Regions from separate parts of the Isoptericola sp. F-RaC21 genome, predicted to be linked through region 1. Evidence: riboswitches for the same ligand, from Rfam matches in the RefSeq annotation. Region 1 holds a riboswitch; each other region holds the start of a gene.

What was found. A riboswitch is a leader RNA that binds a small molecule or an ion and turns the genes downstream of it on or off. The one in region 1 is predicted to bind thiamine pyrophosphate.
Region 2: it holds a riboswitch for thiamine pyrophosphate, as region 1 does, so the genes downstream of both, AAG589_RS04135 (bifunctional hydroxymethylpyrimidine kinase/phosphomethylpyrimidine kinase) here and thiO (glycine oxidase ThiO) in region 1, are expected to answer to the same signal.
Region 3: it holds a riboswitch for thiamine pyrophosphate, as region 1 does, so the genes downstream of both, AAG589_RS01210 (ECF transporter S component) here and thiO (glycine oxidase ThiO) in region 1, are expected to answer to the same signal.

Annotation. Positions count from the first base shown of each region.
Region 1 covers NZ_JBCFYX010000002.1:365,108-375,070, reverse strand. The annotation lists gene guaA (glutamine-hydrolyzing GMP synthase) at 1-242, opposite strand, end outside; gene AAG589_RS07140 (hypothetical protein) at 232-447, shown strand; gene AAG589_RS07135 (OmpA family protein) at 460-1,137, opposite strand; gene AAG589_RS07130 (hypothetical protein) at 1,134-1,823, opposite strand; gene thiE (thiamine phosphate synthase) at 1,962-2,639, opposite strand; TPP riboswitch at 2,671-2,773, shown strand; gene thiO (glycine oxidase ThiO) at 2,763-3,971, shown strand; gene thiS (sulfur carrier protein ThiS) at 3,968-4,213, shown strand; gene AAG589_RS07110 (thiazole synthase) at 4,234-5,076, shown strand; gene AAG589_RS07105 (ThiF family adenylyltransferase) at 5,226-6,437, opposite strand; gene AAG589_RS07100 (DUF3817 domain-containing protein) at 6,434-6,859, opposite strand; gene AAG589_RS07095 (ABC transporter ATP-binding protein) at 6,914-8,722, shown strand; gene AAG589_RS07090 (ABC transporter ATP-binding protein) at 8,719-9,963, shown strand, end outside.
Region 2 covers NZ_JBCFYX010000001.1:878,091-888,053, reverse strand. The annotation lists gene AAG589_RS04150 (copper resistance CopC family protein) at 1-60, opposite strand, end outside; gene AAG589_RS04145 (YcnI family copper-binding membrane protein) at 57-845, opposite strand; gene AAG589_RS04140 (hypothetical protein) at 925-1,569, opposite strand; TPP riboswitch at 1,668-1,810, shown strand; gene AAG589_RS04135 (bifunctional hydroxymethylpyrimidine kinase/phosphomethylpyrimidine kinase) at 1,801-3,465, shown strand; gene AAG589_RS04130 (ABC transporter ATP-binding protein) at 3,717-5,597, shown strand; gene AAG589_RS04125 (ABC transporter ATP-binding protein) at 5,594-7,459, shown strand; gene AAG589_RS04120 (pectinesterase family protein) at 7,840-8,907, opposite strand; gene AAG589_RS04115 (lipase maturation factor family protein) at 9,129-9,963, opposite strand, start outside.
Region 3 covers NZ_JBCFYX010000001.1:263,684-273,646, reverse strand. The annotation lists gene AAG589_RS01245 (class I SAM-dependent methyltransferase) at 1-240, opposite strand, end outside; gene AAG589_RS01240 (TetR/AcrR family transcriptional regulator) at 302-1,039, opposite strand; gene AAG589_RS01235 (NAD-dependent epimerase/dehydratase family protein) at 1,288-2,232, shown strand; gene AAG589_RS01230 (NAD(P)-dependent alcohol dehydrogenase) at 2,358-3,371, shown strand; gene AAG589_RS01225 (DUF4389 domain-containing protein) at 3,368-4,129, shown strand; gene AAG589_RS01220 (energy-coupling factor transporter transmembrane component T) at 4,140-4,844, opposite strand; gene AAG589_RS01215 (ABC transporter ATP-binding protein) at 4,841-6,298, opposite strand; gene AAG589_RS01210 (ECF transporter S component) at 6,303-6,929, opposite strand; TPP riboswitch at 6,923-7,034, opposite strand; tRNA gene AAG589_RS01205 (tRNA-Ala) at 7,204-7,276, opposite strand; gene AAG589_RS01200 (histidine phosphatase family protein) at 7,369-8,058, opposite strand; gene rsfS (ribosome silencing factor) at 8,055-8,501, opposite strand; gene AAG589_RS01190 (hypothetical protein) at 8,498-9,613, opposite strand; gene nadD (nicotinate-nucleotide adenylyltransferase) at 9,606-9,963, opposite strand, start outside.

The DNA.
Region 1 (9,963 bases):
AACGGCGCGCCCGCGGCATACACGGACGACGGGCCGCCGGACAGGATGATCGCCGCCGGGTTCTTCGCGAGCATCTGCTCGGTGGTGAACGTGTGCGGCACGATCTCGGAGTAGACGCGGGCCTCGCGCACGCGGCGCGCGATGAGCTGCGCGTACTGGGCGCCGAAGTCGACGACGAGGACCGGCCGCGGCGTGGCCGCGAGGTCGGCGGTGGTGGGCGTGGCGTCAGGGGTGGCGGTCACCCGGCCAAGGATACCGGCGCGTGCGGGTGCCTCTGGCACCGCACGGATCTCTCTCGTCGCCGTCCAGGTCAGCGCCGCCGCGCTGCTGTTCCTCGCGCTCCAGGGCGCCGGCGCCTGGGACTGGCTCGTCCTCGCCGTCGGCGCGGCCGCGCTCGAGACGAGCTCCGTCGGTCATCTGGTCGTGGCGTACCGCGCCCGCCGCTGACCGCTCCCCCCGCTACTGCGTCGGGTAGGTCACCTCGACCCGACGGTTGAGCGCGCGGCCCGCGGGGTTGTCCTCGCCGCCCACCTCGTTCTCCGCGACGGGGTCCGCCTCGCCGTGGCCCTTGACCTTGAGCGTGAGGTCCGGGCGCTCCGAGCCGAGCACGTCCGCGACGGCGTTCGCCCGCTGCTTCGACAGCTTGAGGTTCTTCGCGTCCGTCCCGATCGAGTCGGTGTAGCCGTCCACGCGCACCGTCGCGTCCTGCGGGACGTCCCCCGCCAGCTCCGCGACCGCCTTCTTCGCCTCCGGCGTCAACGTCGCCTTGCCGAAGTCGAACAGCAGGTCGGACGTCAGCGTGACGACCGTGTCGTCCTTCTTCTCCTGCTTCGACTCCAGCGTGGTGGTCGAGTCGTCCGGACGGAGCGGGAACGTCGAGTCGTCCGTCCGCAGGTCGAACGTGGCGTCGGCGGCCATCTCGGCGGACACGTCCGCCGCCTCGACCCGCGTCGAGTCCTCGGCGAGTGCCTCCGCGGCCTCCCGCATCAGCTCCGGGTCGGCGGCCGCGGCACCACCCGTGGCACCGGGCTGGGACGACGACGGTGCCGGATCGGTCGCCGCGAGCGCCGGGGTGGTGCCGGCGGCCGCGAGCGCCAGGGCCGCGGCGAGCGGGACGAAGGCCCGTCGGGCGCTCACTCGGCGCCGCCGTCGGCGTACGTCACCGTCGCGCCGGTGAACAGCGGCAGGCCCTCGGCGGGCAGGACGTCGACCGTCGCGGGCTTGCCCTCCGGGGCGGGCAGCACGGCGGACACCTCGATGGTGCCGTGGTTGGGGAAATCGAAGGCGTGCTTCTCCAACGGCGACACGAGCATCGACTCGCGGCACTTGATCTGCGCCACCGCGGCCGCTGTCGAGTCGTCCGTGTCCTCCTGCCACGCCCCCTCGGTGCAGAACGGCCGGTACGCCTTGAGCCCGGCACGGTCGGTCACCGTGGTCGACGGTTCGAGGGACATGTCGTACCAGCTCGCGCCCGCGTCGGCCGGCGCGTCCTCGTCGTCCCAGCGCAGCGCCCACCGGACCGTCATCGCGCCGTCGGCGACCTCGACGGCGCGCAGCGTCGCGGTCAGCTCGCCGCCCGGGGCGGCGTCCGAGCCGTGCGGGGTGGCGATCGTCTGCTCGGCCATCACCTGGTCGGCGACCGAGGCCGTGCCAGGGTCCGTCTCGCCGCCGCCCTCCGCCGCCTGGCTCGCCGGCGCCTCGCCCGCGCCCCCTGCCGCCGACCCTCCGTCGTCGCCTCCCCCACCCGTGCAGCCGGCAAGGAACAGGGCTCCGACCAGCGCGAGAGCTGCGGTGGCGCGGGCGCGCGGGGTCCGTGCGTTCATGGGGGCTCCAGGGGTTCGGGCGCCGGCCGTCACCGGCCTGGCAGAGGGTGAGCCTCCACCCTGGCAGAGCGCCGAGCCGGGCGCGAGGGGCCGACCATGGGGAGTTCTCCCCGCAGCGCGCCCTGGACCGGCCTCGCCTCAGCCCAGGCGTTCCCGCAGGTCGCGGGCCGCGCGCTCCGGGTCGGGCGCCTGCGTGATGGCCCGCACGACGACGACGCGCGTCGCCCCGGCGTCGAGGACGGCGTCCAGACGCTCGGCGTCGACGCCGCCGATGGCGAACCACGGCGTCGAGGGGCGGGTCGCGGCGACCTCGCGGAGCAGGTCGAGACCGACGGCCGCACGACCGGGCTTGGTGGGCGTGGCCCACAGCGGGCCGACGCAGAAGTAGTCGACGTCCAGGTCGGCCTCCGCCTCGGCCGCCTGCGCGGCGGAGTGGGTGGACCGGCCGAGCACGGGTGCGGCCCCGAGCAGCGAGCGGACGGCGGGCACGGGCAGGTCGCGCTGGCCCATGTGCACGACGGGCGCGCCGGTCAGCCCGGCGACGTCGGCCCGGTCGTTCACGCACCACAGGGCGCCGTACTCGCCGGCCACCCGCGTCACGAGCTCCTGCAGCTCCAGCTCGCGCGCGACGTCGAGCGTCTTGTCGCGCAGCTGCACGACGTCCACCCCGCCCGCGAGCGCCGCGTGCAGGAAGTCCTCCAGGTCGCCGCGCTCCTCGCGGGCGTCGGTGCACAGGTACAGGCGGGCCTCGGCGAGACGGGAGCGGGTCGTGCCGGGTGCGTCGCTGGTCCCGTGATCGGGCGTGGTCGTGGTCACGCCGGCCAGGGTAACCACGGCCCGCGTTACAGTGGCCGGGCACGGGAGCCCCGCTCGGGGCTGAGAGGGCGTAGGAGCCGACCGTCGAACCTGATCTGGGTCATGCCAGCGAAGGGAGCGCACATGCCCACGCCCAGCAGCACGTCCGACGTCGTCGTCGTGGGCGGCGGCATCGTCGGCCTCGCCGTGGCCTGGCGCGCCGCGACGGCCGGGCTGTCCGTCACCGTGCTCGACCCGGCGCCGGGCGACGGCGCCACGCACGCCGCCGCGGGGATGCTCGCCGCCGTCAGCGAGGCGGACTTCGGCGAGCGGGAGCTCGCCCGCCTCAACCTCGCGTCGGCCGCCCGCTGGCCCGCGTTCGCCGCCGACCTCGCCGTCGCGACCGGACACGACGTCCCGCTGCTGCGCGCCGGGTCTCTCGCTGTCGCGTACGACGCCGACGACCTCGCGCTGCTGCGCCGTGTCCTCGCCCTGCACCGGGAGTGGGGGCTCGCGTCCGCGGAGGTCCCCGTGGCCGACGCGCGGCGGCGCGAGCCGTACCTCGGGCCGCGGCTCGCCGGGGCAGCCGTCGTCGAGGGCGACCTGGCCGTCAACCCGCGGGCCACCCACGCGGCCCTGGCCCACGCGCTGGGCGATGCGGTCGTGCGCCGCACCGCCGTGCGCCTGGAGCGCGACGCCGCCGGCCGGGCGGTCGCGGTGCACGACGACGCCGGGTCGCGGCACGCCGCCGGCGCGGTGGTGCTCGCGACCGGCGCGGGCACGACGTCCGCCCTGCTCGACGGCGTGCCCGAGGTGCGCGTGCCGGTGCGGCCGGTCAAGGGCGTGACGCTGCGCCTGGACGCCGGCCCTGAGCTGCCGCTCGAGCACGTGGTGCGGGGCACGGTGCAGGGCCGACCGGTGTACGTCGTGCCGCGGGGCGCGGGCACCGGCGCGGGGCCCGGCAGCGGGCCCGGGCACAGGGAGATCGTCGTCGGTGCCACCAGCGAGGAGCGCCCCGACGACCGCCGCGCCGAGGCCGGCGGCGTGTTCGCCCTGCTGCGCGACGCCCGCGCGCTCGTGCCCGGGATCGACGAGGCCGCGCTGGTCGACGTCACCCCGCGCGCCCGCCCGGCCACCCCCGACAACCTGCCGCTGGTCGGCGCCACCGCCGTGCCCGGCCTGCTCGCCGCCGTCGGGCACGGGCGCAACGGGGTGCTGCTCGCGCCGCTGACCGCGGACGCCGTCGTCGCCGCGCTCACGGGCGCGCCGCCGCCCGACGACACCCACGACGCCCTCGCCGCCGCCGACCCGCGACGCTTCGCGCCCGCCACCACCGAAGGAGCCCTCCCGTGAGCACGCCGTCCACCTCCGCGACCGCCGTCGTCAACGGCGAGACCTACCCGCTCGACGGGCCGCACGGCGACGGCGTCGAGGCCGTCGTCGCGGCCCTCGTCCCCGCGTTCGTCGCCGACGGCACGGCGGCGGGCATCGCCGTCGCCGTGAACGACGCCGTCGTCCCCCGCGGCCTGTGGGCCGGCACCCGGATCGCGCCCGGCGACCGGGTCGAGATCGTCACCGCCGTCCAGGGCGGCTGACCACGAAGCACGGAGGAACCATGACCAGCACGCACGTCGCAGCCACGTCGCGTCCAACCGCCCACCCGCTCGTGGATCCCCTGGTGGTCGCCGGCACGGAGATCGGCTCGCGCCTCGTCATGGGCACGGGCGGCGCGTCGAACCTCATGACGCTCGAGGATGCGCTGGTCGCGTCCGGCACCGGGCTCACGACGGTCGCCATGCGCCGCGTCGCGGTGCGCCCCGGTGGCGCGGGCGCCGAGGACGGCGGCATCTGGGGCCTGCTCGAGCGCCTCGGCATCCGAGCCCTGCCCAACACGGCGGGCTGCTTCTCCGTCGCCGAGGCCGTGCTCACCGCGCAGCTCGCCCGCGAGGCGTGCGGCACCGACTGGGTCAAGCTCGAGGTGATCGCCGACGACGTCACCCTGCTGCCCGACCCGATCGGCCTCGTCGAGGCCGCCGACCGGCTGGTGCGCGACGGGTTCGTCGTGCTGCCGTACACCAACGACGACCCGATCCTGGCCCGGCGGCTGGAGGACGTCGGGTGCGCCGCCGTCATGCCGCTCGGCGCGCCCATCGGCACCGGCCTGGGCGTGCTCAACCCGCGCAACATCGAGGCGATCGCGGCCGCCGCGCGCGTGCCGGTCATCCTCGACGCCGGGGTGGGCACCGCGTCCGACGCCGCCCTCGCGATGGAGCTCGGCTGCGACGGCGTGCTGCTCGCCACCGCCGTCACGCGCGCCGCCGACCCGGTCCGCATGGCGCACGCGATGCGCCTCGCCGTCGAGTCCGGGCGGCTGGCTGCCGGCGCCGGCCGCATCCCGCGCCGCGAGGGCGCGCTGGCCAGCTCCTCCCCCGACGGCCGCCTCGACCTCGCGCTCTGACGAGGTAGTTCACGACCGGCCGAGGTAGTTCAAGTCCTGCCGAGGTAGTTCAAGACCTGCCGAGGTAGTTCAAGACCTGCCGAGAGGAACTACCTCGCGGGGATTCGAACTACCTCGGCACGGGCCGAACTACCTCGCGGGATGCTGGACTACCTCGCGGCGAGGAGCAGCGCGGGCGCGCCGCCCTCGACGGAGCGGGCGTCGACGCCGGCGGCGCGCGCGACGTCGGCCACGCGGGCGGAGCGGGCGCCGGCGGCGCAGACCAGCAGCACGGGCCGGTCCGCGGGCAGCTCGGCGCGCGCGACGTCGGCGCCGTCGGGCCCGAAGAACCAGCCGCTCGGCACGAGGCGCGCGCCCGCGACGGGCAGGGCCTGGGCCTCCCAGTCCTCGCGGACGTCGACGAGGGCCACCGGGCCGTCGCCCGCGAGCAGCGCCGCGGCGTCGACGGCGCTCATGCTGGCGGGGCCGAGCTCGGCGCTCGCGGCGTCCGCGGACCCACCCACCGGCGCGGGCAGGCCGCAGAACGCGGCGTACGCGGCGTCGTCGGCCAGCAGCTCGTGCACGGGCTCGCGCGTCGGGTCGGGGCGGACGGTGAGCTGGCGCCACGAGAGCTCGAGGGCGTCGTAGACCGCGATCCGCCCGAGCAGGGTGGTGCCCGCGCCGGTGATCAGCTTGACCGCCTCGGTGGCCATGACCGAGCCGACCGTGCCGCACAGGGCGCCGAGCACGCCGCCCGTCGCGCAGTCGGGCACGGTGCCGGGCGGCGGGGGCACGGGGAAGACGTCGCGGTAGGTCACGCCCCGCTCGCGAGACCCGTCGGCGAGGCGCGGCGCGCCCCAGAACACGGCGGCCTGGCCGTCGAACTGGTGGATGGCGCCCCACACCACGGGCACGCCGAGGATCTCGGCCGCGTCGGAGACGAGGTAGCGCGTCGGGAAGTTGTCCGCGCCGTCGAGCACGACGTCGTACCCGCCGACGATGTCGAGCACGTTCTCGGGGGTGAGGCGCACGGGGTGGGCCACGACCTCGACGTCGGGCGCGAGGTCGGCGAGCCGGTCGCGGGCGGACTCGACCTTGGGCCTGCCGACGTCGGCGGTGCCGTGCACCACCTGGCGCTGCAGGTTGGAGACGTCCACGACGTCGTCGTCCACGACGCCGAGGGTGCCGACCCCGGCGGCGGCGAGGTACTGCAGGGCCGGGCTGCCCAGCCCGCCGGCGCCCACGACGAGCACGCGCGCGGCGGCGAGCCGGCGCTGCCCCTCCGGGCCGACGCCGGGCAGCGGCAGGTGCCGGGAGTACCGGGCGAGGCGGGCGGCGTCCAGCTCCGGGCCGGGCGCGACGAGCGGGGCGAGCGCCGTCATGCCGAGTACCGCTGCTCGAGCGCGACCAGCTTCGCGTCGGCGTCGGCGTGCACCCGCTTCTCGAGGATGAACGACATCACCGGCACGACGCCGGCGAAGACCATCGAGGCGAGGCGCCCGAAGCCCCAGCGCATCTTGGACCACAGGTCGAGCACCGTGACGAGGTAGACCACGTAGATCCAGCCGTGCGCGAACGGGACCCAGCCCAGGTAGTCGACGACGACGTCGACCTTGATGACGTACTTGAACACCAGCTCGAAGCAGAGGATCAGCAGCATCACACCGGTGAGGATCGCCATGAACTTGTACCGCTTCAGGGCGCCGCGCGCCTTGCGGATGGCGGCCTCGGCCTGGGCCTGGCTGGCGCCGCCGGCGGGCGACGACGACGGCTGCGGGGCGGGGGTCTGCTGCGGCGTGCTCACCCCAGCATCGTAGGCGTGAAAGGCGGCAGTTAATTCGTGGCCCGGTGTCGGTGAATGTTCGTAGGCTGGACGACCGTGCGCCCCCTCCCCCTGCCCGACGTGGGCAACCCTCCCCTGACGTCCCCCGCCCGGCTCCTGGCCTGGCAGGGGTGGCGCCAGCGCGACGTGCTCGCGAAGTCGCTGGTGGCGGGCGTGGTGGCGATGCTCGCGTCGGCCGCGGCCCCGCTGCTCATCGGTCGCGCCATCGACGAGGGGCTGTCGCAGGGCTTCGGCGGCCCGCTGTTCGCGTGGTGCGGGGCGATGCTCGGCGCCGCCGCCGTGATCGTCGTCGCGGGCATCTTCAACCACATCTGGGACGTCGAGAACTGGGTGCGGGCGTCGCTGTCGTTCTCCCAGCTCGTGGGCTACAAGGCGTCGCGGGCGGGGCACGCGATCACGCGCAAGCTGCCCACGGGAGAGGTCGTCTCCGCCGTCGCGAACGACGCGCTGCGCGTGGGCGACATGTTCTCCATGGCCGGCCGGTTCACCGGCGGCGTGCTGGCGTACGTCGTCGTCGTGGCGATCATGCTGTCGCAGCACGTGCAGCTCGGCCTGGTGCTGGCGCTCGGCATCCCGGCGGTGGCGGCCGTGCTCGGCCTGCTGGTCAAGCCGCTGCAGTCGCGCCAGACGACGCAGCGCGAGGCCACCGGGCGGCTCACGTCGCTCGGCGCGGACACCGTCTCGGGCCTGCGCATCCTGCGCGGCATCGGCGGCGAGGACGAGTTCGCCGCCCGCTACGCACGCCAGTCGCAGGAGGTGCGGCACCAGGGCGTGCGCGTCGCGGTGCTGCAGTCGGTGCTGGACGGGCTCCAGGTGCTGCTGCCGGGCCTGCTCGCCGCGCTCGTGCTGTGGCTCGGCGCCCGGGCGGCCGTGCGGGGCGAGATCACCAGTGGCCAGCTCGTGACCTTCTACGGCTACGCCGCGTTCCTCGCCTGGCCGGTGCAGATGGCCACGCAGATGCTGCAGATGGTGATCCGCGCCGTCATCTCGTCGCGCAAGATCCTCGACGTGCTGCGCGTCACGGAGGCCACGCCGTCCCCCGCGACGCCCGCCGACGCCCCGCCCGCGGGGGCCGAGCTCGCCGACGAGGCCAGCGGCCTGGTGCTGCGCCCGGGCCGCGTGGTCGGGCTCGTCAGCGCGGACCCCGACGCGTCGGCACGCATCGCGACGCGGCTCGGCCGGCTCGACGACGAGGCCGAGGCCGGCACCCCGGTGCGGCTCGGCGGGGTGCTGCTGTCCGACCTCGACAAGGAGACCCTGCGCCACCGGGTCGTGGTCTCCGAGGCGACGCCGCACCTGTTCTCCGGCGTGCTCGGCGAGGCGCTCGACGCGCGCGGCCGCGCCACCGAGGCCGACCTGCTGGCCGCGATGGTCACGGCGGACGCGCACGACGTGCTCGACAGCGTGCCCGGCGGCCTCGCCGGCGAGCTGCCCGAGAAGGGCCGGTCGCTCTCCGGCGGGCAGCGGCAGCGCGTCGCCCTGGCGCGGGCGCTGCTCACCGAGCCGGAGATCCTCGTCCTCGTGGAGCCCACCAGCGCGGTGGACGCCCACACCGAGGCCCGGATCGCGGAGCGCGTGGCCGAGGTCCGGCGGGGCCGCACGACACTCGTCGTGACCGCCAGCCCGCTGGTGCTCGACCACCTCGACGAGGTCGTGCTGCTCGACGACGATGCCACCGTCGCCACCAGCGGCACGCACGCCGAGCTGCTGGCCCGCCGCGACGCCCACGGCGCCGCGTACCGCGCCGTCGTCGGCCGGAGCATGGCCGAGGACGACCGCGCCGCCGACACGTCCGACACCGACCTGGAAGGAGCGGCGCGATGAGCGACACCACCAACCCGAACCTGCTGCCCATCGCCGACCGCACCGAGGTCAACCGCACGGTGGGCCGCCTGTTCCGGCGCCACCGCGGCCAGCTCGGCGGCGTCGCGGTGCTGCACACGCTCGCCGCGCTGGCCGGGCTCGCGGGCCCGTTCCTGCTCGGCCGGATCATCGACGAGGTCGCCGCCGGCACCACGCTGTCCGCGGTCGACACGCTGGCGCTCGTGCTCGTGGGCGCCGTCGTCGCGCAGGCCGTCATCACCAGGTACGCGCAGCGGCTGTCCATGGTCTTCGGCGAGCGGGTCTTCGCGGACCTGCGCGAGGAGTTCATGGACACCGTGACGCGCCTGCCGCTGTCCACGGTGGAGAAGGCGGGCACCGGGGACCTCGTCGCGCGCACCACCAACGACGTCAACAAGCTGCAGCACGCCGTGCGGTTCGGCGTTCCGCGCGTGCTGGTGTGCGTCGTGACGATCGTGCTGACGCTGGTCGCGTCGTTCCTGGCCAGCCCGCTGGTGGCGCTCGGCCTGCTCACCGGCGTACCGCTGATCGTCGTGGCCACCCGCTGGTACCTCAAGCGCGCGACGCCGGGCTACCTCCGCGAGTCCGCGGCGTACGCCGCGATCAACGGCTCCATCACCGAGTCCGTCGAGGGCGCCCGCACCACCGACGCCCTGCACCTCGGCGCGCGCATCCGGCGGCGGATCGACCGCGACCTGCGCGAGGCCTTCGACGCCGAGTCGTACACCCTGGGCCTGCGGCTGCGGCTCATCCCGGCGCTGGACGCCGCGGTCGCGATCGCGCCGATCGTCGTCATCCTGTGGGGCGGCTGGCTCGTCACGCAGGACGTCACGACGGTCGGCACCGTCGCCACGATCGCGATGTACGGGCACCAGATGGGCGGCCCCGTCTTCGACCTGGTGTTCTGGCTCGACGAGCTGCAGGTCGCGGCGGTCGCGCTGGCGCGCGTCGTCGGCGTCGGGCTGGTCGGCCCGGACCGGACCGCGGGCACCGCGGTGCCCACGTCCGAGGACGTGCGCGCCCGGTCGGTGCGGTACGCGTACCGCGAGGGACACGACGTGCTGCACGGCATCGACCTGGACCTCGCCCCCGGCGAGCGGCTGGCCGTCGTCGGTCCGTCCGGCGCGGGCAAGTCGACGCTGGGCCGCATGCTCGCGGGCATCCACCCGCCCACCGGCGGGTCGGTCACGGTCGGCGACGTGCCGCTCGTCGACCTGCCGCTG
Region 2 (9,963 bases), on a different contig from region 1:
CGCGGCCGCGAGGCCGAGGGTCAGGCCCAGGGCCGCGGCGCGCCCGCCGCGGGCCGTCACCGCTGCTCCGTGCTGTCGGCGCGGGCACGCGTCCGCGCGAGGGCGGCGACGCCGGTGACGGCGCCGACGAGGCCGAGCCCGAGGCCCGCCGCGCCCAGCGCCAGGGGGAGGGTGCCGGAACCGTCGTCGTCCGACGCAGCCGGCGTGCCCTCGCCGGCGGCGTCCGCGGCGGCCGCCGCGCCGTGCCCCTCGCCCTCGGCGGCCGGGGTCACCTGCAGGACGGGTGCGGGGAGCTCGGGCTCGGCGTCGCCCGTGGCCTCCTGGTCCCACGCGACGACCTCGCCGTCGGAGTAGGTCTGCGTGGCGGGCAGCGCGAGCTCGTCCACCCCGTCGGGGACGGCGCCGGCGGACACGGTGAACCGGAGGAACTCGCCCGGCGCGATGGCGGCGTCGGCGTCGTCGGCCGTCCACTCGACGCTGGCCGGCGCCTCGGTGACGGTGGTGCCGTGCACCTCGACCGGCTCGGGGAGGGGCGCCTGCGTGACCTTCGCGGTCCAGCCCGGCACGGGCTCGACGGACACGCTGGTGAACGGGGTGTCGGTCGGGAGATCGACCTTCACCGCGGTCGTCGACGCGTCGGCGGACTCGTTGGGCACCTTGAAGGTGAGGGTCGCGTACGACCCGGCCTCCGCCGCGTCGGGGGTCACGGTGACGTGCGCGGACGCGGCAGCGGCGCCGAGCACGAGGGCCGGCAGGGCGAGCGCGGCGGTGCCGGCGAGCCGGCGCGCGGCCCGGGCGGGCGGGGCGAGCGGCGTGCGGGAGGGCGTGCGGGAGTGCGTGGTCATGACTGTCTGCTCCTGGTGGTCAGGTGGCCGTGCAACGACGAGGGACCCGCCCTCGTCCGACGACGGACCAGGGCAGGCTTCAGGCGGTGCGCGCGAGGGCGCCCGGGAGCAGCGGGGGACCTCGTGGGGGCGTGCGCCGGCGGGTGCGGGCGGCACGGGGACGCCAGGCGTGCCCGCCGACGACGGCGGCCGCGCGGGCCACCGGCAGCGCCGGCGGCCCCTGCACCAGGACCGCCACGTGCCGCAGGTGGGCCACGACGTTGGTCGCGGCCCGGTCGCCCGCCGCGAGCAGGAGCGCGGTGAGGACGACGGCGGCCGCGTGCGCGGCGAGCATCCAGGACGCCGTGCGCGGGTCGTCCGCGTGGTGGTGCAGCGCGGGGCCTGTCGCGGGCGGCAGGGAGCCGGGGCCCAGGGCGTGCAGCGCGTGCCCGTCGGCACCGAGCGAGCCGGGGGAGCCCGAGCCCGCGGGGCGGGCCGCGCCCAGCACCGACAGCGCGGTGTGCTGCACCAGCTGCAGGGCGACCATGGCGGGCAGCAGGCGCCGCAGCGTCAGCCGGCGCCGCGCGGTCCACACCGCGAGCGGCGCGGTGAGGGCCAGGACGACCAACCAGGCGAGGGGTGCCCCGGGGAGCGCGCCGCCGGCCAGGAGGTGGGCGGCGGCCGCGATGCTGAGCGTCGTGCCGGCGACGAGGAGCTCGCGCGCACGACGGACGACGGCGGGCACCCCCGCACCCTATCGCGGCGCCGGGTACGCGCCCCGCCACCCGATCCTGACACGCGGTCCGCCGCCGGCCCCGCCGCCGTGACCTGGGCTACGGTGGGCGCCACGACACGGGGTGCGTCCCGACCGGTCGACGTCACGACACCGTTCACGGCTGTCACGACGTGGGCCGCCGGGCGCTGAGAACACACCCGTCGAACCTGATCTAGCTCGTACTAGCGAAGGGATGTCGACATGAGTGCGCGCGCACCTGAAGACAGCTCCGCCGGCCGCGCCGGCACCACCGCCCCCGCCACCGCTTCCGCCACGGCCGCGTCGCCGCCGCCCCGGGGCAGCCGGCCGCGGGTCCTCGCGATCGCGGGGTCGGACCCCTCGGGCGGCGCGGGGATCCAGGCGGACCTCAAGTCGGTGGCCGCCGCCGGCGGCTACGGGATGGCGGCCGTCACGGCCCTCACGGTGCAGAACACGCGGGGGGTGCGCGACGTGCACGTGCCGCCGGCCGCGTTCCTCGCCGCGCAGCTCGACGCTCTCGCCGACGACGTGGCCGTCGACGCGGTGAAGATCGGCATGCTCGCCTCGGCCCCGGTCGCCGAGGCCGTGGCCGCCTGGCTCGACGGCCTGCCGCGCGGAGCCACGACGGCGCGCCCCGCCGTCGTCCTGGACCCGGTCATGGTGGCCACCAGCGGCGACCGGCTGCTCGATGCCGCGGCCGAGGACGCCGTGCGGGACCTGCTCGCGCGGGTCGACGTCGTGACGCCGAACCTGCCCGAGCTCGCGGTCCTGGCGCAGGAGGCGCCCGCACCGGACTGGCCCGCGGCGCTCGAGCAGGCGCGGCGGCTGGCGGCCCGGCACCGGGTGCTGGTCGTGGCCAAGGGCGGGCACCTTGCCGCCGGGGACGCGGGCGCCCCGGACGCCCTCGTCGGGCCGGACGGCGTGCTCGCGGAGCTGGGCGGCCCGCGCCTGGGCAGCACGTCGACCCACGGCACCGGCTGCTCCCTGTCCAGCGGGCTGGCCGCGCGGTACGCGCGCACGGGCGACTGGGTCGAGGCGCTGCGCGGCACGAAGGCCTGGCTGACCGCGGCGATCCGGGCGGGGGAGGCGCTGCGCGTCGGCGGCGGGAACGGCCCCGTCGACCACCTGGCGGGGCTGCGCGCCGGCGGCGCCGAGCCGGTCGTGGTGCCCGGTGCGGCGGGCGCGCACGGAGAGGACCGCGGGGAGGACGTCGTCGCCCGGTGGTGGGACGACGCCGCGGGCGTGCGTGCCGCGATCGACGACCTCGCGTTCGTCCGGTCCCTGGGCGACGGGACGCTCGACGCCGGCCACTTCCGGGCCTATCTCGAGCAGGACGCGCTCTACCTGCGCGACTACGCGCGCTGCCTCGCCCGGGCGAGCGAGCTCGCGCCCACGCGGGCCGAGCAGGCGTTCTGGGCCGGCGGCGCGCACGGCGCGCTCGTCACGGAGCTCGACCTGCACTCCCGCTGGCTGGGCGGGGAGCCGCAGGACGTGCCCGCCAGCCCCACGACGGCGGCCTACCTCGACCACCTGCGCGCGGCCGGCGACGACTACGCGACCCTCGTCGCCGCCGTCCTGCCCTGCTACTGGATCTACCAGGACGTGGGGGAGCGGCTGGCCGCCCGCAACCACGCGGGCCACCCGTACGCGGCGTGGCTGGGTACCTATGCGGACGACGCGTTCGCGGAGTCGACGCGCGAGGCGGTCGCGATCCTGCGCCGTGCCGCGGCGGCGGCCGACGCGCCCGTCCGCGCCCGGATGGCGGAGGCGTTCCGGACGGCGTGCGAGCACGAGCTGGCGTTCTTCGACCAGACCGGGCTGCCCGACGCCGCTGGCGTCCCGGGCGACCTCGGCCGCCGCGACGGCGACCGCGTCGCGGTGGGCTGACCCGCCGGCCGCGGGATCCCGCCGCCTCGCGCGCGACGGCGGGATCCCGCGCCGGTAAGCGGTGTCCCGGGTTCGCGCCGCACCGCGTGACCGGGGCAAGCGTGTCGGGGGCGAGTGACAGAATGGCTGTGATGCCCGACACGAAGCGCACTTCGCGCAGCCGCAGCAGAGGCGCCCGCCGCGCCGATCCCTCCGACAGTCCCAGGAGGAGCTCCGACTCCTCCGCTCCCCGTCCACCCGCCGCCCCGGCCGTGCCGGCGGGGTCCGAGCTCTCGACGATCGCGTCGCTGCGCCGGCTCTACCCGTACGTCCGGCCGGCCGTGCCGCGGCTGGTCGGCGGCCTGCTCTCCGCCCTCGGCGCCAGCCTCGCCGCGCTGGCCATCCCGCGCGTGCTGCAGGCCCTCGTCGAGGGGCCGCTCGCGCAGGGCGCAGCCGCCCACGACCTCGGCGCCCTCGTGGTGCCGGTCGTCCTCGTGCTCGTCCTCGGCGTCGCCGAGGCCGGCTTCGTGCTGCTGCGCCGCAACCTCGTGATGTACCCCGGCACGCGGATCGAGGCGGAGATGCGCATGTCGCTGTTCCGCCACCTGCAGGACCTGCCCGTCGCGTTCCACGACCGCTGGCCCGGCGGGCAGCTGCTCAGCCGCATCATGGGTGACCTGGGCCTGCTGCGCCGCTGGCTGATCTTCGGCCTCCTGCAGCTCGTGGTCAGCACCGTGACGATCGTCGTCGGCGTCGGGATCCTCCTGGCCACCGCCGGGTGGCTCGGCCTGGTGTACCTCGCGGGGGCGATCCCGGTCGCGGTCATCGCGTTCCGGTTCTCGCGGCGCTACCGCGTCATCGCGCGGCTCTCCCAGGACCAGTCGGGCGACCTGGCCACCACGGTCGAGGAGTCCGTGCACGGCATCCGGGTGCTCAAGGCCTTCGGCCGCGGCCGCGACGCGCTCGACTCGTTCACCGGCCAGGCCGAGGAGCTGCGCCAGACCGAGATCCGCAAGGCGGGCAACCAGGCGACGGTCACCACGTCGCTGCAGCTCATCCCCGAGGTCACGCTGGCCGTCTGCCTGGTGCTCGGGTCCGTGCTGGCCGCCCGCGGCCAGATCACGCTCGGCGACCTCGTGGCCTTCTTCCTCACGGCCGCCGTCATCAACGGCCCGGTGGTCGACCTCGGCATGACGCTGTCGATGACGCTCAACGCGCGGACCGCGGTGGACCGCTTCTGCGAGGTCATGGAGACCCCGAACCCCCTGGGCGACCCCGCCGAGCCCGTGGACGTCGGCGCGTCGCGCGGCCACGTCGAGCTGCGCGACGTCACCTTCCGCTACGAGGACTCGGCGCGCCCCGTCCTCGAGCACGTCGACCTCGAGCTGCCCGTCGGGACCACGACGGCGCTCGTCGGGCTCACCGGCTCGGGCAAGTCGACGCTCGCGATGCTGGTGCCGCGCATCTTCGACGTCACGGGCGGACAGATGCTGCTCGACGGCGTGGACGTGCGGCGCATGCGCCGGCACGACGTGCGGCGCGCGGTCGCGGTCGCGTTCGAGGACCCCACGCTGTTCTCCGCCTCCGTGCGCGACAACGTGCTCCTCGGCGTCCCCGAGTCCGGCCCGGACGCCGTGCCCGAGGCCGAGCGCGAGCGCCGGCTGCACGAGGCGGTCGAGGTGGCGCAGGCCGGCTTCGTCGCCGACCTGCCGCAGGGGGTCGAGACGCGCATCGGCGAGGAGGGCCTGTCCCTGTCCGGCGGGCAGCGGCAGCGGCTCGCCCTGGCCCGTGCCATCGCGGCTCGCCCTGCCGTCCTCGTGCTCGACGACCCGCTGTCGGCGCTCGACGTCGCGACCGAGGAGGCCGTCACCACGCGCCTGCGGGAGGTCCTGGACGGCACGACGAGCCTGATCATCGCCCACCGGCCGTCCACCGTGGCGCTCGCGGACCGCGTCGCCGTGCTGCAGGACGGCCGGATCACGGCGGTGGGCACGCACAGCGACCTGCTCGCGACCGACGCCCACTACCGGCACGTCATCTCCAGCCTGGAGCAGGACTGGGAGGAGTGCGCCGAGCACTCCGGCCCGGAGGACCCCGAGCAGGCGTCCGAGCAGGCATCCGAGCAGGCACAGACCCAGGAGGTCCAGCGGTGAGCCGCCCCAGCACGCCCGCGCCCGGTCCCACGTCGCCCGACCCCGACGAGGGGCGCCGACGCCCCACCGACGCCACCGCCGACGACGCCACCAGCCTCGACCGGGCCACCTCGCAGGCCGTCCGCTCGCGCTCGATGCGCCTGCTGGGCGAGATGCTGCGGCCGCGCCGCGGCGCCCTCGCCCTCGCCGGCGTCCTCGTGGTGGTCTCCACCCTCGGGCAGGTGGCCGGGCCGTGGCTCGTGTCGCTCGCCATCGACGGCGCCGTCCCCGACCTGATGGACGGGGACGCGAGCACCCTCGTGCTCGTCGGGTCCGCCTACCTGGTCGCGGCCGTCGTCGGCGGCGTGTGCGCCGGCGCGTACGTGCGGCAGGCCGCCCGCATCGCCCAGGGCGTGCTCCTCGACCTGCGGCGGCGCGTGTTCCGGCACACCCAGCTGCTGAGCCTGGAGTTCCACGAGTCGTACACCTCGGGCCGCATCATCAGCCGCCAGACGTCCGACCTCGAGGCCCTGCGCGAGCTGCTCGACGGCGGGCTGACGGGCGTCGTCTCGTCGCTCATGCTGATGATCTTCACCGGGCTGAGCTTGTTCCTGCTGGACTGGCGCTCGGGCCTGGTCCTGGCCGCCGCCCTCGTGCCGGCCTGGCTCCTCACCCGCTGGTTCCAGAAGCGCTCGCAGGTCTTCTACCGCGAGCAGCGCACCGCGTCCGCGCGGCTCATCGTGAAGTTCGTCGAGACGATGACCGGTATGCGCGCCGTGCAGGCGTTCCGCCGCGAGTCGACCACCGAGGCCGAGTACGGCCGCCTCGGCGAGGAGTACCGCGACGCCAACCTGAAGACCTTCAGCCTCAACGGGCGCTACCAGCCCGGGCTCGTGCTCATCGGCAACATCGCGGTCGCGGCGGCGCTCGCGGTGGGCGGCTGGCGCGTGTACTCCGGGTCGCTCGACGTCGGCGTGCTCGTGGCCGCCCTGCTCTACGTGAAGCGGTTCTTCCAGCCGATCCAGCAGCTCGGCAACTTCTACAACTCCTTCCAGTCCGCCACGGCGGCCCTCGAGAAGGTGTCCGGCCTGCTGGCCGAGGAGCCGACCGTCGTCGAGCCGCGTCGCCCCGTGGCGCTGCCGCACGCGCGCGGCGCGCTGAAGCTGGACCACGTCACGTTCCGCTACGGCGACGGGCCCGTCGTGCTCCCCGACCTCGACCTCACCCTCCCGGCGGGCCAGACGGTCGCGCTGGTCGGCACGACGGGCGCCGGCAAGTCGACGCTCGCCAAGCTGGTCACCCGGTTCTACGACGCGAGCGAGGGCAGAGTGCTCCTCGACGGCGTCGACGTGCGCGACCTGTCGACGACCGACCTGCGGCGCGCCGTCGTCATGGTCACGCAGGAGGCGTACCTGTTCAGCGGGTCCGTGCGGGAGAACATCGCCCTCGGGCGGCCCGGAGCCCCGCAGGAGGACATCGAGGCCGCCGCCCGCGCCGTCGGGGCGCACGAGTTCATCATGGACATGCCCGACGGGTACGACACGGACGTCAACAAGCGCGGCGGCCGCGTCTCGGCGGGGCAGCGGCAGCTGCTGTCGTTCGCGCGGGCGTTCCTCGCCGACCCGGCGGTGCTGGTGCTCGACGAGGCCACGAGCTCGCTGGACATCCCCGGCGAGCGCCTGGTGCAGCACGGCCTGCAGACGCTGCTGGCCGACCGCACCGCGATCATCATCGCCCACCGGCTGTCGACGGTCGCGATCGCCGACCGCGTGCTCGTCATGGAGCACGGGCGCGTGATCGAGGACGGCACGCCCGACGAGCTGGCGGCGGGGGACGGGCACTACGCGGCGCTCAACGCCGCGTGGCAGGACTCGCTCGTGTGACTGTGGTTGCGGGCTGTGGTTGCGGGACGAGCCGGCCGAGACGTTCTTCGCGGGGACGCGTTCACGGGCGCCAGGGCGCCCTCCACTTCGGGAGGGATACGTCCCCGCGAAGAACGTCTCGGCCGGCTCGTCCGCTTCCGGCTCACGGCCGCACGGGGGATCGACCCCGCGAGGTAGTTCGGGAGCGCGCGAGGTAGTTCGAGACTTCGTGAGGTAGTTCGGGAGCTCGCGAGGTAGTTCGGGGCTTGCCGAGGTAGTTGGATTCCTCGCGAGGTAGTTCGGGAGCCCGTGAGGTAGTTCGAGGCTTCGCGAGGTAGTTCGGGAGGTGGCGAGGTGCTCCGGAGCTGCCGGGCACCTCGCCACGGTCCGGGTCGGTGGGCTCAGCCGACGTCGTAGGGTGCCCAGCCGTCGTCGCCGGCGAGGTACGCCTCGCGGGTGTGTGCGGCGGCCTGGGCGGCGGTGAGCTGCGGGCGCCCGGCGCCGGTGAGGGCGCCGGGGCCGGTGTTGGCGTGCTCGGCGTTGCTGCCCGGGTTCCAGTCGAAGCCGGACATGGTGGACCACACGTCGTCGCGCTGCAGGTGCACGCCCAGCCACGAGTCGCGGACCACGACCCGGGGGTCGGTGTCCGGGTTGCTGCTCGGGTGCCACGGTCGGCCGAGGTAGTAGGTCCCGGTGCCGGCGTTCGACAGGAACCGGCAGCCGGTGACGAGGAACCCGTGCGCGAAGCCGGCGGACGTGCTCGGGGCGAACACGTACCCGCTCGGGGTGCTGTCCCGCTTCAGCGCCTTGATGCGGGAGCCCTCGATGACGGCCGTCGCCCGCCCGAAGACGAAGTCGACGTCGCCCTCGATCCAGCTGTCCGTCACGTAGACGCGGGCCGGGACCTCGGCGCTGGGGGTGTCCAGGTAGAGGGTGTCCTGGTTGCCGAGGAACCGGCAGTGCTCGAACACGACCCGGTCGGCGCGCGTCTTGACGGCCACCGCCTGGTGCCCGGACAGGTCGGGGTGGGCGGCCTCGTCGAACGCGTTCTCGAAGGTGACGTGCCGGGCCTCGAAGCCCGCGCCCGACACCGTGACCGAGGCGCTGCCGGTCGTGCTCCAGGTGCCACCGCCGGGCTTCGGGGTCCCCGCGGCGCGGTCGTCCGTGATGACGACGTCCTCGGGGTCGCCCGTCGACCCCACGACCGTGAGGTTGACCTTGTCCGCCCCGACCTCGACGCGGCCTTGGTACCGGCCGGGGCGGACGAGGATCTCGACCCGCTCGGCGGACCCGGCCGGGGCGAGGTCGACGGCCTCCTGCAGGGTCGCGACGTCGCCCGACCCGTCGGCCGCGACCACGATGCGGGCGCCCGCGGCCGCGCGCGTGTGGGACACGGCGCCGCCGGCGGCTGCCGGGGCGGCCGAGGCGAGCACCGCGCCGAGCGCGAACGCCCCCGGCAGGGCCAGCACGGACCGGCGTCGGACGGTGCGGGGCTGCGGGTGGCGGCCGGCGCCGGGATCGGTGGGGAGCCCGCTGCCGGGCCTGCCATGGCCGGCGCAGTCGGGTCCTGGGGTGGAGCTCTCGTGCGGTGCGGGCAACGCTGCCTCCGGGGCTCGGGCGGGTCGCCGTCGACCCGCGGTGAGGTGGACCGACGGGGCGAGAAACCGGTTCCCCGTCGTTCGGCATCGTGTCACGACCGCCCGAGGCGGGACAAGAGCGCGAGGTCGACCGGGGCGACGATCACCTCGATCTCGCGCCGCACCCACCAGTCGCCGGAGCGGCGACGCTCGTCGGGCGTCGTGTACCGGTAGCGGAACAGGCGCATCCGCACCCACCGCGGCGGGGCCCCGTCGAAGGGGTCGCGCCGCAGCAGGCGCAGCGTCGCCGGGTCCGCCTGCAGCAGGCGCTCGCACAGCCGCGGGAGCCAGGGCGCGGCCGCGCCGAGCGGCACGAACCAGAGCACCCAGTCCAGCCGCAGGTGGTACGGCGCCACCTGGGGCGGGCGGCGGTGGACGTCGCCCGGCTTGCCGCGGAACGCGTACTCGCGCCAGTCGTCCGGACCGGGCCGCTCGACGAGCGTGCCCTCGACGATCACCTCGTCGCGGTGCCGGGTCACGCTGCCGAACGCCCCGTACGCGTTCACGAGCCGCAGCGGCTCGAAGCTCGTGTTCATCTTCTGGTGCGACGAGGCGAGGTTGAGCGCGGGCCGCACCGACAGCACCGCGAGGACCAGGACCACGAGCGCCACGACGACGAGGTACCCGGGCGGCGTCGGCGCGACGACGTCTGCGGCCCCCGGGCCGACCCCGAGGAGCGCGCGCCACACGTCGTCGGACACCGTCGCGGCGCCCAGCAGGATGGTCGCCCAGTTCAGCCAGGCGAAGTTGCCGGTGAGCACCAGCCAGCCCTGGGTGAGCACGACGACGCCGCCCGCCACGCTCGGCAGGGGCTGCGGCAGCCACAGCAGCCACGGTACGAGCAGCTGCGTCACGTGGTTGCCCACCACCTCCGTGCGGTGCCACCAG
Region 3 (9,963 bases), on a different contig from region 1:
GACCCGCTCCCGTGCGCGCGAGATCGCGTGCGCCGCGGCATCCACCCCCACGACCCGGTGGCCGGCGCGCGCGACGGCGAGCGCCAGGACGCCCGTGCCGCACCCGACGTCGAGCACCGGGTCCGCGAGCACCGACCGCCGCACCAGCGCCAGCAGCGCAGGCTGCGGACGCCCGATCTCCCACGGGGGCGGGACGTCCGCCGCGTACAGGGCGTCGAAGTCGTGCGGCCGGCGAGTCATGCTGGCACCTCCTGGCTCGAGCCTGCTCCCGCGGCGTGGGCCTCGCCTCCGGGCCGACGGCTCAGGGCGCCGCGGCCTCCGGCGCGCCGTCGACCCCGTCGGGCCCGTCGTCCCCGTCGCTCAGGGCGGACAGGCCGGCGAGGATCCTGCGCAGCCCCCAGACGTACTGCTCGGTCGAGGTGGAGCCGGCCATCGTCACCGCCGCCGCGGCCGTGAGGGGGAACCGGTCGGACGGCACGGCCGAGAGCTCGGCCCGGCGGGCGGCGACGCGCTCCTGCTCGGGCGGCAGCGGGCCGCCCCCGTGCACCCCGGCGACCTCGCGGGACACCGACCCGAAGACGTACACCATGAGCAGGTAGGACGCCTGTGCCGCGGCGTCCGGCCCGAGCCCGGCGTCCGCGAACAGCTGCAGGAGCCGCTCGTTGAGCGCCATCGAGCTGGGCCCGTCCAGCGGCCCCCCGACCAGCAGGCCGACCGCCCCGGGGTGCGCGGTCAGGGTGACCCGCAGCTCGAGGGCGAGCGCCTCCACGCGGATACGCCAGTGCTGCTCGAGGTCGGCGAAGACGTCGTGGTCGACGCCGCCGAGCAGCCGCTCGGCGAGGGCGCGGAGGACGGCGGCCTTGTCGGGGAAGTACGTGTAGATCGCGTTGGGCGCCACGCCGACCTCGGCGGCGATGCGCCGGACGGACGCGGCGGCGGGCCCGCCCTGGTCGAGCAGCCGCAGGGCCGCGTCGAGGATCTTCGCCTCGGTCACCGCGCGCCGAGGACCACGACGGCGCGGGGCGGTCGATGTGGACATCTGCGAGCGCACCCCCTTGACGTCGACCCCCTGCAGGGTACACCGTTGCTGTACGGCGTCCAAAGTTTGTACATCGTCCAAGATGTCGGACCGCTCCTCCCGCATCCCGCGGGCAGGCGCCCGGAAAGGATCGCCATGGTCACCGTCCCGGCCTCACCGTGGCGAGGCTGGCTGCTCTGGACCGCCGGGTTCCTCGCTGTCGCCGTGGCAGGCGCCGCGGCGGCGGCCACGCCGCACGGCGCGCGCACATGAGCACCGCCCCGCGCCACGTCGTCTTCGGCACCGGCGCCGTCGGCCTGGCCACGCTCGACGCGCTCCTGCGTCGCGGCGAGACCGTCCGGCTGGTCAACCGCTCGGGGCACGCGCGCGTGCCGCACGGCGTCGAGGTCGTCGCCGGCGACGCGCGCGACGCCGCGTTCACGACCGAGGTTGCCGAGGGTGCCGCCGTCGTCTACCAGACGCTGAACCCGCCGTACGCCGAGTGGAGCGCGCAGTTCCCCCGGCTGCAGGCCGGGGTGCTGGCCGCCGCGGAGGCCGCGGGGGCGCGGCTCGTCAGCATGGAGAACGTCTACATGTACGGGCGGCCGGGCGGCATGCCGCTCACCGAGGACAGCGGCGACCACGCGCACACCACGAAGGGGCGGCTGCGCGGGCAGATGTCCCGGGAGCTGCTGGCCGCGCACGCCGCGGGCCGCGTGCAGGTGGCGATCGGTCGCGCCTCGGACTACTTCGGGCCGCGCGGGGGCGCCCAGTCCAACCTCGGCGACCGGCTCTTCCCCGCCGCGATCGCGGGGCGGACCGCCACCGTGCTGGGCGATCCCGACCAGCCGCACACCTACACGTACATCCCCGACATCGGCGAGGGTCTCGTGGTCCTCGGAGAGCACCCCGACGCCCCGGGCCGGGTGTGGCACCTGCCGAACGACCCCGACACGCGCACCACCCGCGAGCTCGTCGAGACGGCCTACCGGGGCGCCGGCCAGGCCCGCACCCGCCTGCGCGCTACACCCGGCTGGCTGGTGCGTGCGCTCGGCGTGGTCAACGCGTCGATGCGGGAGCTGGTGGAGATGCAGTACCTGTTCACCGAGCCGTTCGTCGTCGACAGCACGACGATCGCCGACAAGCTTGGCGCCACCGCCACCCCCGTCGAGCAGGCCGTCCTCGCCACGCTCCGCAGCTACCGCGACGACTGACCCGCCCGAACCCACCACCGGAGGCCACCGTGCCCACCCCGCAGCACCATGACGCACAGCCCGGCACCGACGCACGGCCCGGCACCCTGCGGGCCCCGCCGCCTCGGTCGGTCGGCGAGGGGACCATGACCGCGGTCGTGCAGGACCGCTACGGCCCGGCGCCCGAGGGTCTCCTGCGCCTCGCCCGGGTCGAGGTCCCTACGGTCGCCGACGACGAGGTGCTCGTGCGGACGCACGCCAGCAGCATCGACCGGGGCACCTGGCACATCATGTCCGGGCTGCCCTACCCCATCCGGCTCGCCGGCTTCGGCGCGCGCCGGCCGAAGTACCTCAATCCCGGCCGCGCCCTGGCCGGCACCGTCGAGGCCGTCGGCGCCGCCGTCTCGGGCCTCGCGCGCGGCTACGCCGTCTACGGCACGGGCACCAGCACCTTCGCCGAGCACGCCGTCGCCCCCGCCGACCAGCTCGCGCCGAAGCCCGCGAACCTGTCGTTCGACCAGGCCGCCGCGGTGCCGGTCTCCGGGCTCACCGCCCTGCAGGCCGTCCGCGAGCACGGACGCGTCCGGGCCGGCCAGCGGGTCCTCGTCGTCGGGGCGTCGGGCGGCGTCGGCAGCTTCGCCGTCCAGATCGCCGTCGCCGACGGCGCAGCCGTCACCGCGGTGTGCAGCGCCGGCAAGGCGAGCATGGTCCGGGCGCTCGGCGTCGACGCCGTGGTCGACTACACCCGCGAGGACTTCGTCGACGCCGGCCCGTTCGACCTCGTCCTCGACATCGGCGGCAACGCCTCGCTCTCCCGCCTGCGGCGTGCGCTCACGCCGCGCGGGCGGCTGGTCATCGTCGGCGGCGAGACCGACGGGCGCTGGCTGGGCGGCAGCGACCGCCAGCTGCGCGCCAAGGTCCTCTCGCCGTTCGTCGGCCAGCGCCTCGGCACGTTCGTGGCGTCGGAGAACTCCGCCGACCTCGAGACCCTTCGCGGCCTCGCCGAGGACGGCGCGGTCACGCCCGTCGTCGACCGCACCTACCCGCTCGCGGACGTCGTCCCGGCGATCCGCCACCTGCTGGACGGGAGGGCGCGGGGCAAGGTCGTCGTCACCGTGCTCGACGACGCCCGGCCCGTCACCCCGAGGAGCACGCCATGACCGAGAACCCCGCCGCCTATCCCCTCCGCCTCGACGCGGCACCCCGAGCCTCCGCCTCCCGCGGCCTGTGGTTGGTGAAGTGGCTGCTGCTGGTGCCGCACCTCGTCGTGCTCTTCTTCCTGTGGATCGCCTTCGCCGTGGTGACCGTGATCGCGTTCTTCGCGATCCTGTTCACGGCGCGCTACCCGCGCGGCCTGTTCGACTTCAACGTCGGCGTCCTGCGCTGGGGCTGGCGGGTGAGCTACTACGGCTACGGGGTGTTGGGCACCGACCGCTACCCGCCGTTCACGCTCGCGGACGTGCCCGACTACCCGGCGCACCTGTCCGTCGAGTACCCGGAGCGCCTGTCGCGCGGGCTCATCTTCGTGAAGTGGTTCCTCGCGATCCCGCACCTCCTCGTGCTGTCGGTCTTCGCGGGCGGAGCGCTCTGGCTCGGAGACACCTCCGGTGCGAAGGACGCCTGGGACGGCGGCACCAACTCCGTCGGCCTGATCGCCCTGCTGGTCATGATCTCCGCGATCGCGCTGCTGTTCACCGGCAGCTACCCCCGGTCGGTGTACGACTTCGTGGTCGGGATGAACCGCTGGGGGCAGCGCGTCGCCGCGTACACCTGCCTGATGACGGACCGGTACCCGCCGCTCCGCCTCGACCAGGGCGGCATCGAGCCCGGCGGCCGACCGGAACGGCCCGACCCGCGCACGCCGTCCGCCGCACCGGTCGCGTTCTCGCCGGACGCGCCCCCGGCCCCGACGGGCTGACGCGCGGACGTCACAGCTGGCGCGCCACGAGGACGGCGAACGGCAGGGCCGCCACGACCGCGCCGACGGCGAGCACGGCGGAATCCGTCCGCGACCACGGCGCCGGCTCCGCCCACGTCCGCCGATGGGCGCCCGCGAAGCCGCGGGCGTCCATCGCGACGGACATGGCGGCCGCGTCGCGCAGCGTCCCGGCCAGCACGGCGAACGTCACCGAGGACGCGTGGCGCGCCCGGGAGAGCGGGCCTCTCCCGGGCCCGACGCCGCGCGAGCGGCGTACCCGCGACGCCTGCTCCCAGACGGTGCCGAGCCGCTCGAACCGCTGCAGCGCCGCGGCCACGCCGACGACGAACCGCGCGGGCAGCCGCAGCCGCTGGCCGAGCTGGTCGGCCAGCCCGCTCGGGTCGACCAGCGGGGCGAGCGCCACGCCGGGCAGCGCGAGCACCGCGATGCGGGCGCCCGCGACGGCGGCGACCACCAGGTCGCGGCCACCCAGCAGCCAGGTCGACCACGCCACCGAGACGACGGCGAGGAGCACCGCGAGGTACCGGACCGGCGACCCGGCCCCGCGCGGCAGGAGCACCAGCCCGAACGCCACGCAGGCCACCAGGGCGACGGCGGCGCTCGCGACGTCGCGCACCCCCAGGGACGCGACCAGCCCGAGCAGCCCGAGGGCGACGAGCACGAGCGCGTTCACCCGCGCGAGAGCGCCGATCATGCCACCGCCCCCTGCAGCGCGGCGTCGTGCGCGCCGAGCGCGACCCGGTGGTCGGCGAGCGCGACGAGGTGCTCGTCGTGGGTGCTGGTCACGACCGTGGCGCCGTGCCGGGCCGCCGCCACGGCCCACCCCGCCACGGCGGCCCACGTCAGCCGGTCCTGGCCGACCGTGGGCTCGTCGAGCAGCACCGTCCCGGGGCGGTGCGCGAGCGCGGCGGCCAGCGCGAGCCGCCGCTGCTCGCCGCCCGAGAGCCGGAACGGGTGCGCGTCGGCGAGGTGGTCGAGGCGCAGCACGGCGAGCGCCTCGTCCACGTCCACCGGGACGCCGAGCCGCCGGCCGGTGAGCTCGACCTCGTCCCGCACGCGCAGCGCGAGCAGCCCGTGCTCCGGGTGCTGCGGCACCCAGCCGCAGGCCCGCGCGAGGTCCCGCGAGCGCGCGGAGTGCCCGGGGGTGCCGCGCACGTCGCCGGACGCCGGCCGCAGGTGCCCGGCGAGCGTGGCGACGAGCGTGGACTTCCCCGCGCCCGAGGGCCCGGTGACGGCGGTGAGCCGCGCCGCAGGCAGCCGCGCGTCCACGCCGTCCAGGGCGCGCGTCGTGGTGCGGCCGCGCAGGCCGCGGGTGACCAGGTCGACGCGGAGGCCGGCGACGACGACGTCCGGCCCGGGCAGGTCCGGCGCCACCAGGGCGGCGGGCACCGGCAGCGGCGGCGGCGCGGGCACGCCGGGCAGCCAGACGCCGGCGCGGGTCAGCTCGTCGCGCAGCCCCGCCGTCGCGGTGCCGTCGCGCAGCGCGGCGGGCGCGACCTCGTGCGTGACCCGGCCGCCGGGGCCGAGCACGACCACGCGGTCCAGGTGCTCGAGCCAGGGCCCGACGTGGTGGTCGACGACCACGAGCGCGGTGTCGCTGCCCGCGAGCGCCTCCACCACCGCCGCGCGCACCTCGGCCGCGGCGTCCGGGTCGAGCATCGCGGTGGGCTCGTCGAGCAGCAGCAGGCCTGGCTCGCGGGCCAGCGCCCCCGCGAGGGCCAGCCGCTGCAGCTCCCCGCCCGAGAGGGCCGACGTCGGGCGGTCGACCGGGTACCGCAGCCCGACCCGCTCCAGCGCGTGGTGGGTGCGACGCCAGATCTCCGCCCGCGGCAGGCCGGCGTTCTCGGGCCCGAAGGCGACGTCCCGGCCGATGCGCGCCGCGACGACCGCCGAGCCCGGGTCCTGCGGGACGAGCCCCACCCCGCCGGCCACCTCGACCGCGCCGGACAGGTCGCCCGGCAGCGGGTCGCCGAGCACCCCCGCCAGGGCGTGCAGCACGGTCGACTTGCCGGCCCCGCTGGGGCCGACGAGCCCGACGCGCTCCCCCACGCCGACGGCGAGGTCGAGGTCGGTCACGGTCGGTGCGCCCCGCCCGGTGGGCCGCCAGGTGAGCCCCCGCAGGCTCGCCCGGACGCCGTCGCGCGCCACGCCGTCAGGCCTTGGCGGGGTCGGCGGCACGGTCGGCGAGGTCGCGGCCCGGCCCGAAGGCGTCGAGCACGCCGGCCCGCGCCAGGGCGCGCACGAGCGCCGCTCCCCCGAGCCCCGCGAGCAGCGCGCCGGACAGCGCGAAGAGGCCGAGGTACGCCAGCCGGAAGCCCCACGCCCAGTCGGGGTAGTAGGCGAACCACTCGTACACCGCGCCGCACGCGCCGGCCGCCGCGCCCGCCAGCGCGGCGACCGCGGCCCCGAAGCGGCGGTACAGGAACAGCGCGAGCACGAGCTCGGCGCCGAAGCCCTGGACGACGCCGGAGACGATCGCCGAGAAGCCCCAGCCGGCGCCGAGCAGGGCCTCGACGCTCGCCGCGACGACCTCGGTGAGCAGCGCCGCGCCGGGCCGGCGGACGATCAGGCCGCCCAGCACGCCGCCGAGCAGCCAGCCGCCGCCGAGCAGCCCGGTGGCCGGCGGGAACGCGACGGCCAGACCGGCGGAGAGCAGGTGGTAGAGCTGCGTCCAGCCCCAGAAGACGACGCCGACGGCGACGCCGAGCATGGCCACGGTGACGAGGTCGACGGTGCGGTACCGCAGGGACGCGCTGCGCAGAGCTATGGGCGCGGACATTCCAGGTAACTCCCTTCGCCGGTGCTAACCGGAGCAGGTTCCAAGGGTCTGCGGCTGTGCCCGCACTCTCAGCGCCCCTTCGACGGCGCTCCCCTGTCATGGGTGTCTTCAGATGTGACTTCAGTGTGGCGGCCGACGACGCGGCCGCAGGTCCGACCCTAGGCGACCACGGCGCCGGCGCAAGGGGCGTCCCGCACCGTGAACCCCTTGGACGTCACACCCCTGGACATGCGAGAAGGCCCGGAACCATGGGTTCCGGGCCTTCTCGTCGGGGTGGAGCTGAGGGGACTCGAACCCCTGACCCCCTGCATGCCATGCAGGTGCGCTACCAGCTGCGCCACAGCCCCGAGAACCGACTCTCGCGGCCGACGGGCGACCAGGCGATTCGTCTGATTCGGTGCGTTCCTCCGGGCTTGCGCCCCTCGGGAACGTCGATATCTTAGGCAGACTTCGGGCCAGGTTCCAAATTCCAGTCCGGGCCCGCCTGCCACTGGTCGAGCGGGTAGCCCGCGCCCACGTTGTGCGCCACGAGGCGCCAGGCGGGCACGGCCCCCTCGCCCGCGCGGTGCAGGTGCGACCAGTGCACGTTGTGCATGCCCGTCAGCCCGCGCCAGGTGGCGGGGTCGAGCCCGAGCAGCGCCGTCACGGCCAGCGAGATGGCCGCCCCGTGCGAGACGACGACCAGGGTGGCGTCGTCGTCCAGGTCGGCCGCGTGCTCCGCCACGGCCTCCGTGGTCCGCGCCGCGACCGCCGCCTTCGTCTCGGCACCCGCGCCCGTCGGCTCGGCGCCGCGGCGCCAGGCCGCGTACTCGGCAGGCCAGCGCTCCTGCAGCTCCGCGCCGGTGAGGCCCTCCCACGCGCCGAAGCCCCGCTCGCGCAGGCGGGCGTCCGTGGCGACGGGCGCTCCCCCGAGCGCGTCCGCGTAGGCGGTCGCCGTCTCGACGGCGCGGCCCAGGTCGGAGGACACGATGCGCGTCGCGCGGTGCGACGACGCGAGCGCGGAGCCGCCCTCGGCCGCCTGCCAGCGGCCGACCTCGTCCAGCGGGATGTCGATCTGGCCCTGCAGCCGCAGCGAGGCGTTGTACGCGGTGCGGGCGTGCCGCAGCAGGACGACGGTGCCGGCCGTCACCGCTCGTCGCCCGCGAGGCGGATCGCGCCGTCGCCCTGGCTGTCCCCGTACTCGGCGGCCGCCGCCGCGCCGTCGCCGCCGCGCGCGTCCTCCGGCAGCTCGACGGCCGGGCAGTCCTTCCACAGGCGCTCGAGCGCGTAGTAGACGCGGTCCTCGGCGTGCTGCACGTGGACGACGACCTCGCCGAAGTCCAGCAGCACCCAGCGCGCCTGCGCCTTGCCCTCGCGGCGGATCGGCTTGGACCCGGCGCGGAACATCGCCTCCTCGACGGCGTCCACGATCGCGGCGACCTGGCGCTCGTTCGTGCCGGACGCGATGAGGAACACGTCGGTGAGCACGAGCTGCTCGCTCACGTCGAGCGCGATGATCTCCTGCGCCTTGCGGTCGGACGCGGCCCGGGCGGCGGCGACCGCCAGCTCGACGGCACGGGGGCTGGCGGTCATGCAGCGGCTCCAGGGTGCTCGTACGTGAGGGCGACGCCGGCCGCGGGCGCGGCGCCGTCGGTCGAGAAGTCGTTGGTGTCCGGGCCCTCGAGCAGCAGCTTCCAGACGAGCAGGCCCAGGACGAACGCGACGACCACGAGGACGATGTAGTGCAGCCAGGTGTACGACGCCTCGGGCTCGTCCCAGTCCTCGTCGTCGTCCTCCTCGACCTGCGGGGCGGCCGACCGCGCGCGGACCGGCTGTTCCGACGCGACCAGCGCGTCGAACGGGGACGCCGCGGGGCGCTCGGGCGCCGACGGCTGCGCGGCCGCCGGCCCCGGGCGCGACGGCGGCACCGACGCGGGCCGCTCCGTGCTCGGGCTCGCCCAGGGCAGCGGCGGCGCCGCGGCGGGCGCCGGGGCGGCGGACGGGGCCGACGGGGCGGCCTGAGCAGGCGGGGCCGACGCGGCGGCCTGGGCGGAGGACGCCGACGCCGCGGTCGTGCCGAACGGCGAGGAGGTGCCCGTCGTCGCGAACGGCGAGCGGCGCGCCGGTCCGTCGGGGCGCGGGGCGACCGTGGCGGGCGGCGTGGCCGCGGGCGCCGCGCTCGGCGGGGTCGCCAGCGGGGGCAACGACAGGCCGGTGGCGGCTCCGCCGACGGCGGTCGCACCGAGGTCCCGACGCGACGACGGGCGCGCGGGCGGCGCTGCGGGGGCGGCGGGCGCCGCCGGGCGCACCGTGGGCGCCGGCGCGACGGCCCGGGACATCTCGCCGGTGGGTCGCTGGATCGGGGCCAGGCGGCCCGTCTCGTCCAGGCCGCGCACGCCGGCGGAGGCGGACGGCGGGCGCACCATCGGCGCGGGGGCGGGAGCGGCCGGCGCCGGGCTCTGCTCGCGCAGCGAGCGCCGCGACGGCGCGGCGGCGGCCGGAGCGCCGGGCGACGGCGCGGCGAACCGCGAGGCGGACGGCTGACCGGCGGGCGGGCCGAACGGCGACCGTGCCGCCGCGGGTGCGCCGTACTCCGGCCCGGACGGTGCCGGGTGCCCGGCGCTCCCCTGCGCGGCGGCGGCCGCCTGCTCCCGCTCGCGGATCTCGCGGCGGGTCAGCGGGCGGGACGGGTTGTTGTCACTCATCGAGACCTCGATACAGACCGTGCTTGGCGATGTACTGGACCACGCCGTCCGGCACCAGGTACCACACCGGTTGACCGGCCTGCGCCCGGCGACGGCAGTCGCTCGACGAGATCGCGAGCGCCGGGACCTCCAGCGTCGTGACCCCGTCGTGGGGCAGTCCGTCCACCGTGAGCTGGTGCCCCGGCCGCGTGACAGCCACGAAGTGTGCCATCTCCCACAGGAGCGCGGCATCCTTCCAGGTGAGGATCTGCTCGATCGCGTCGGCGCCGCTGATGAAGAACAGGTCGGCGTCGGGCCGCGCCTCGCGCAGGTCCCGCAGCGTGTCGACGGTGTACGTGAGCCCGGGCCGG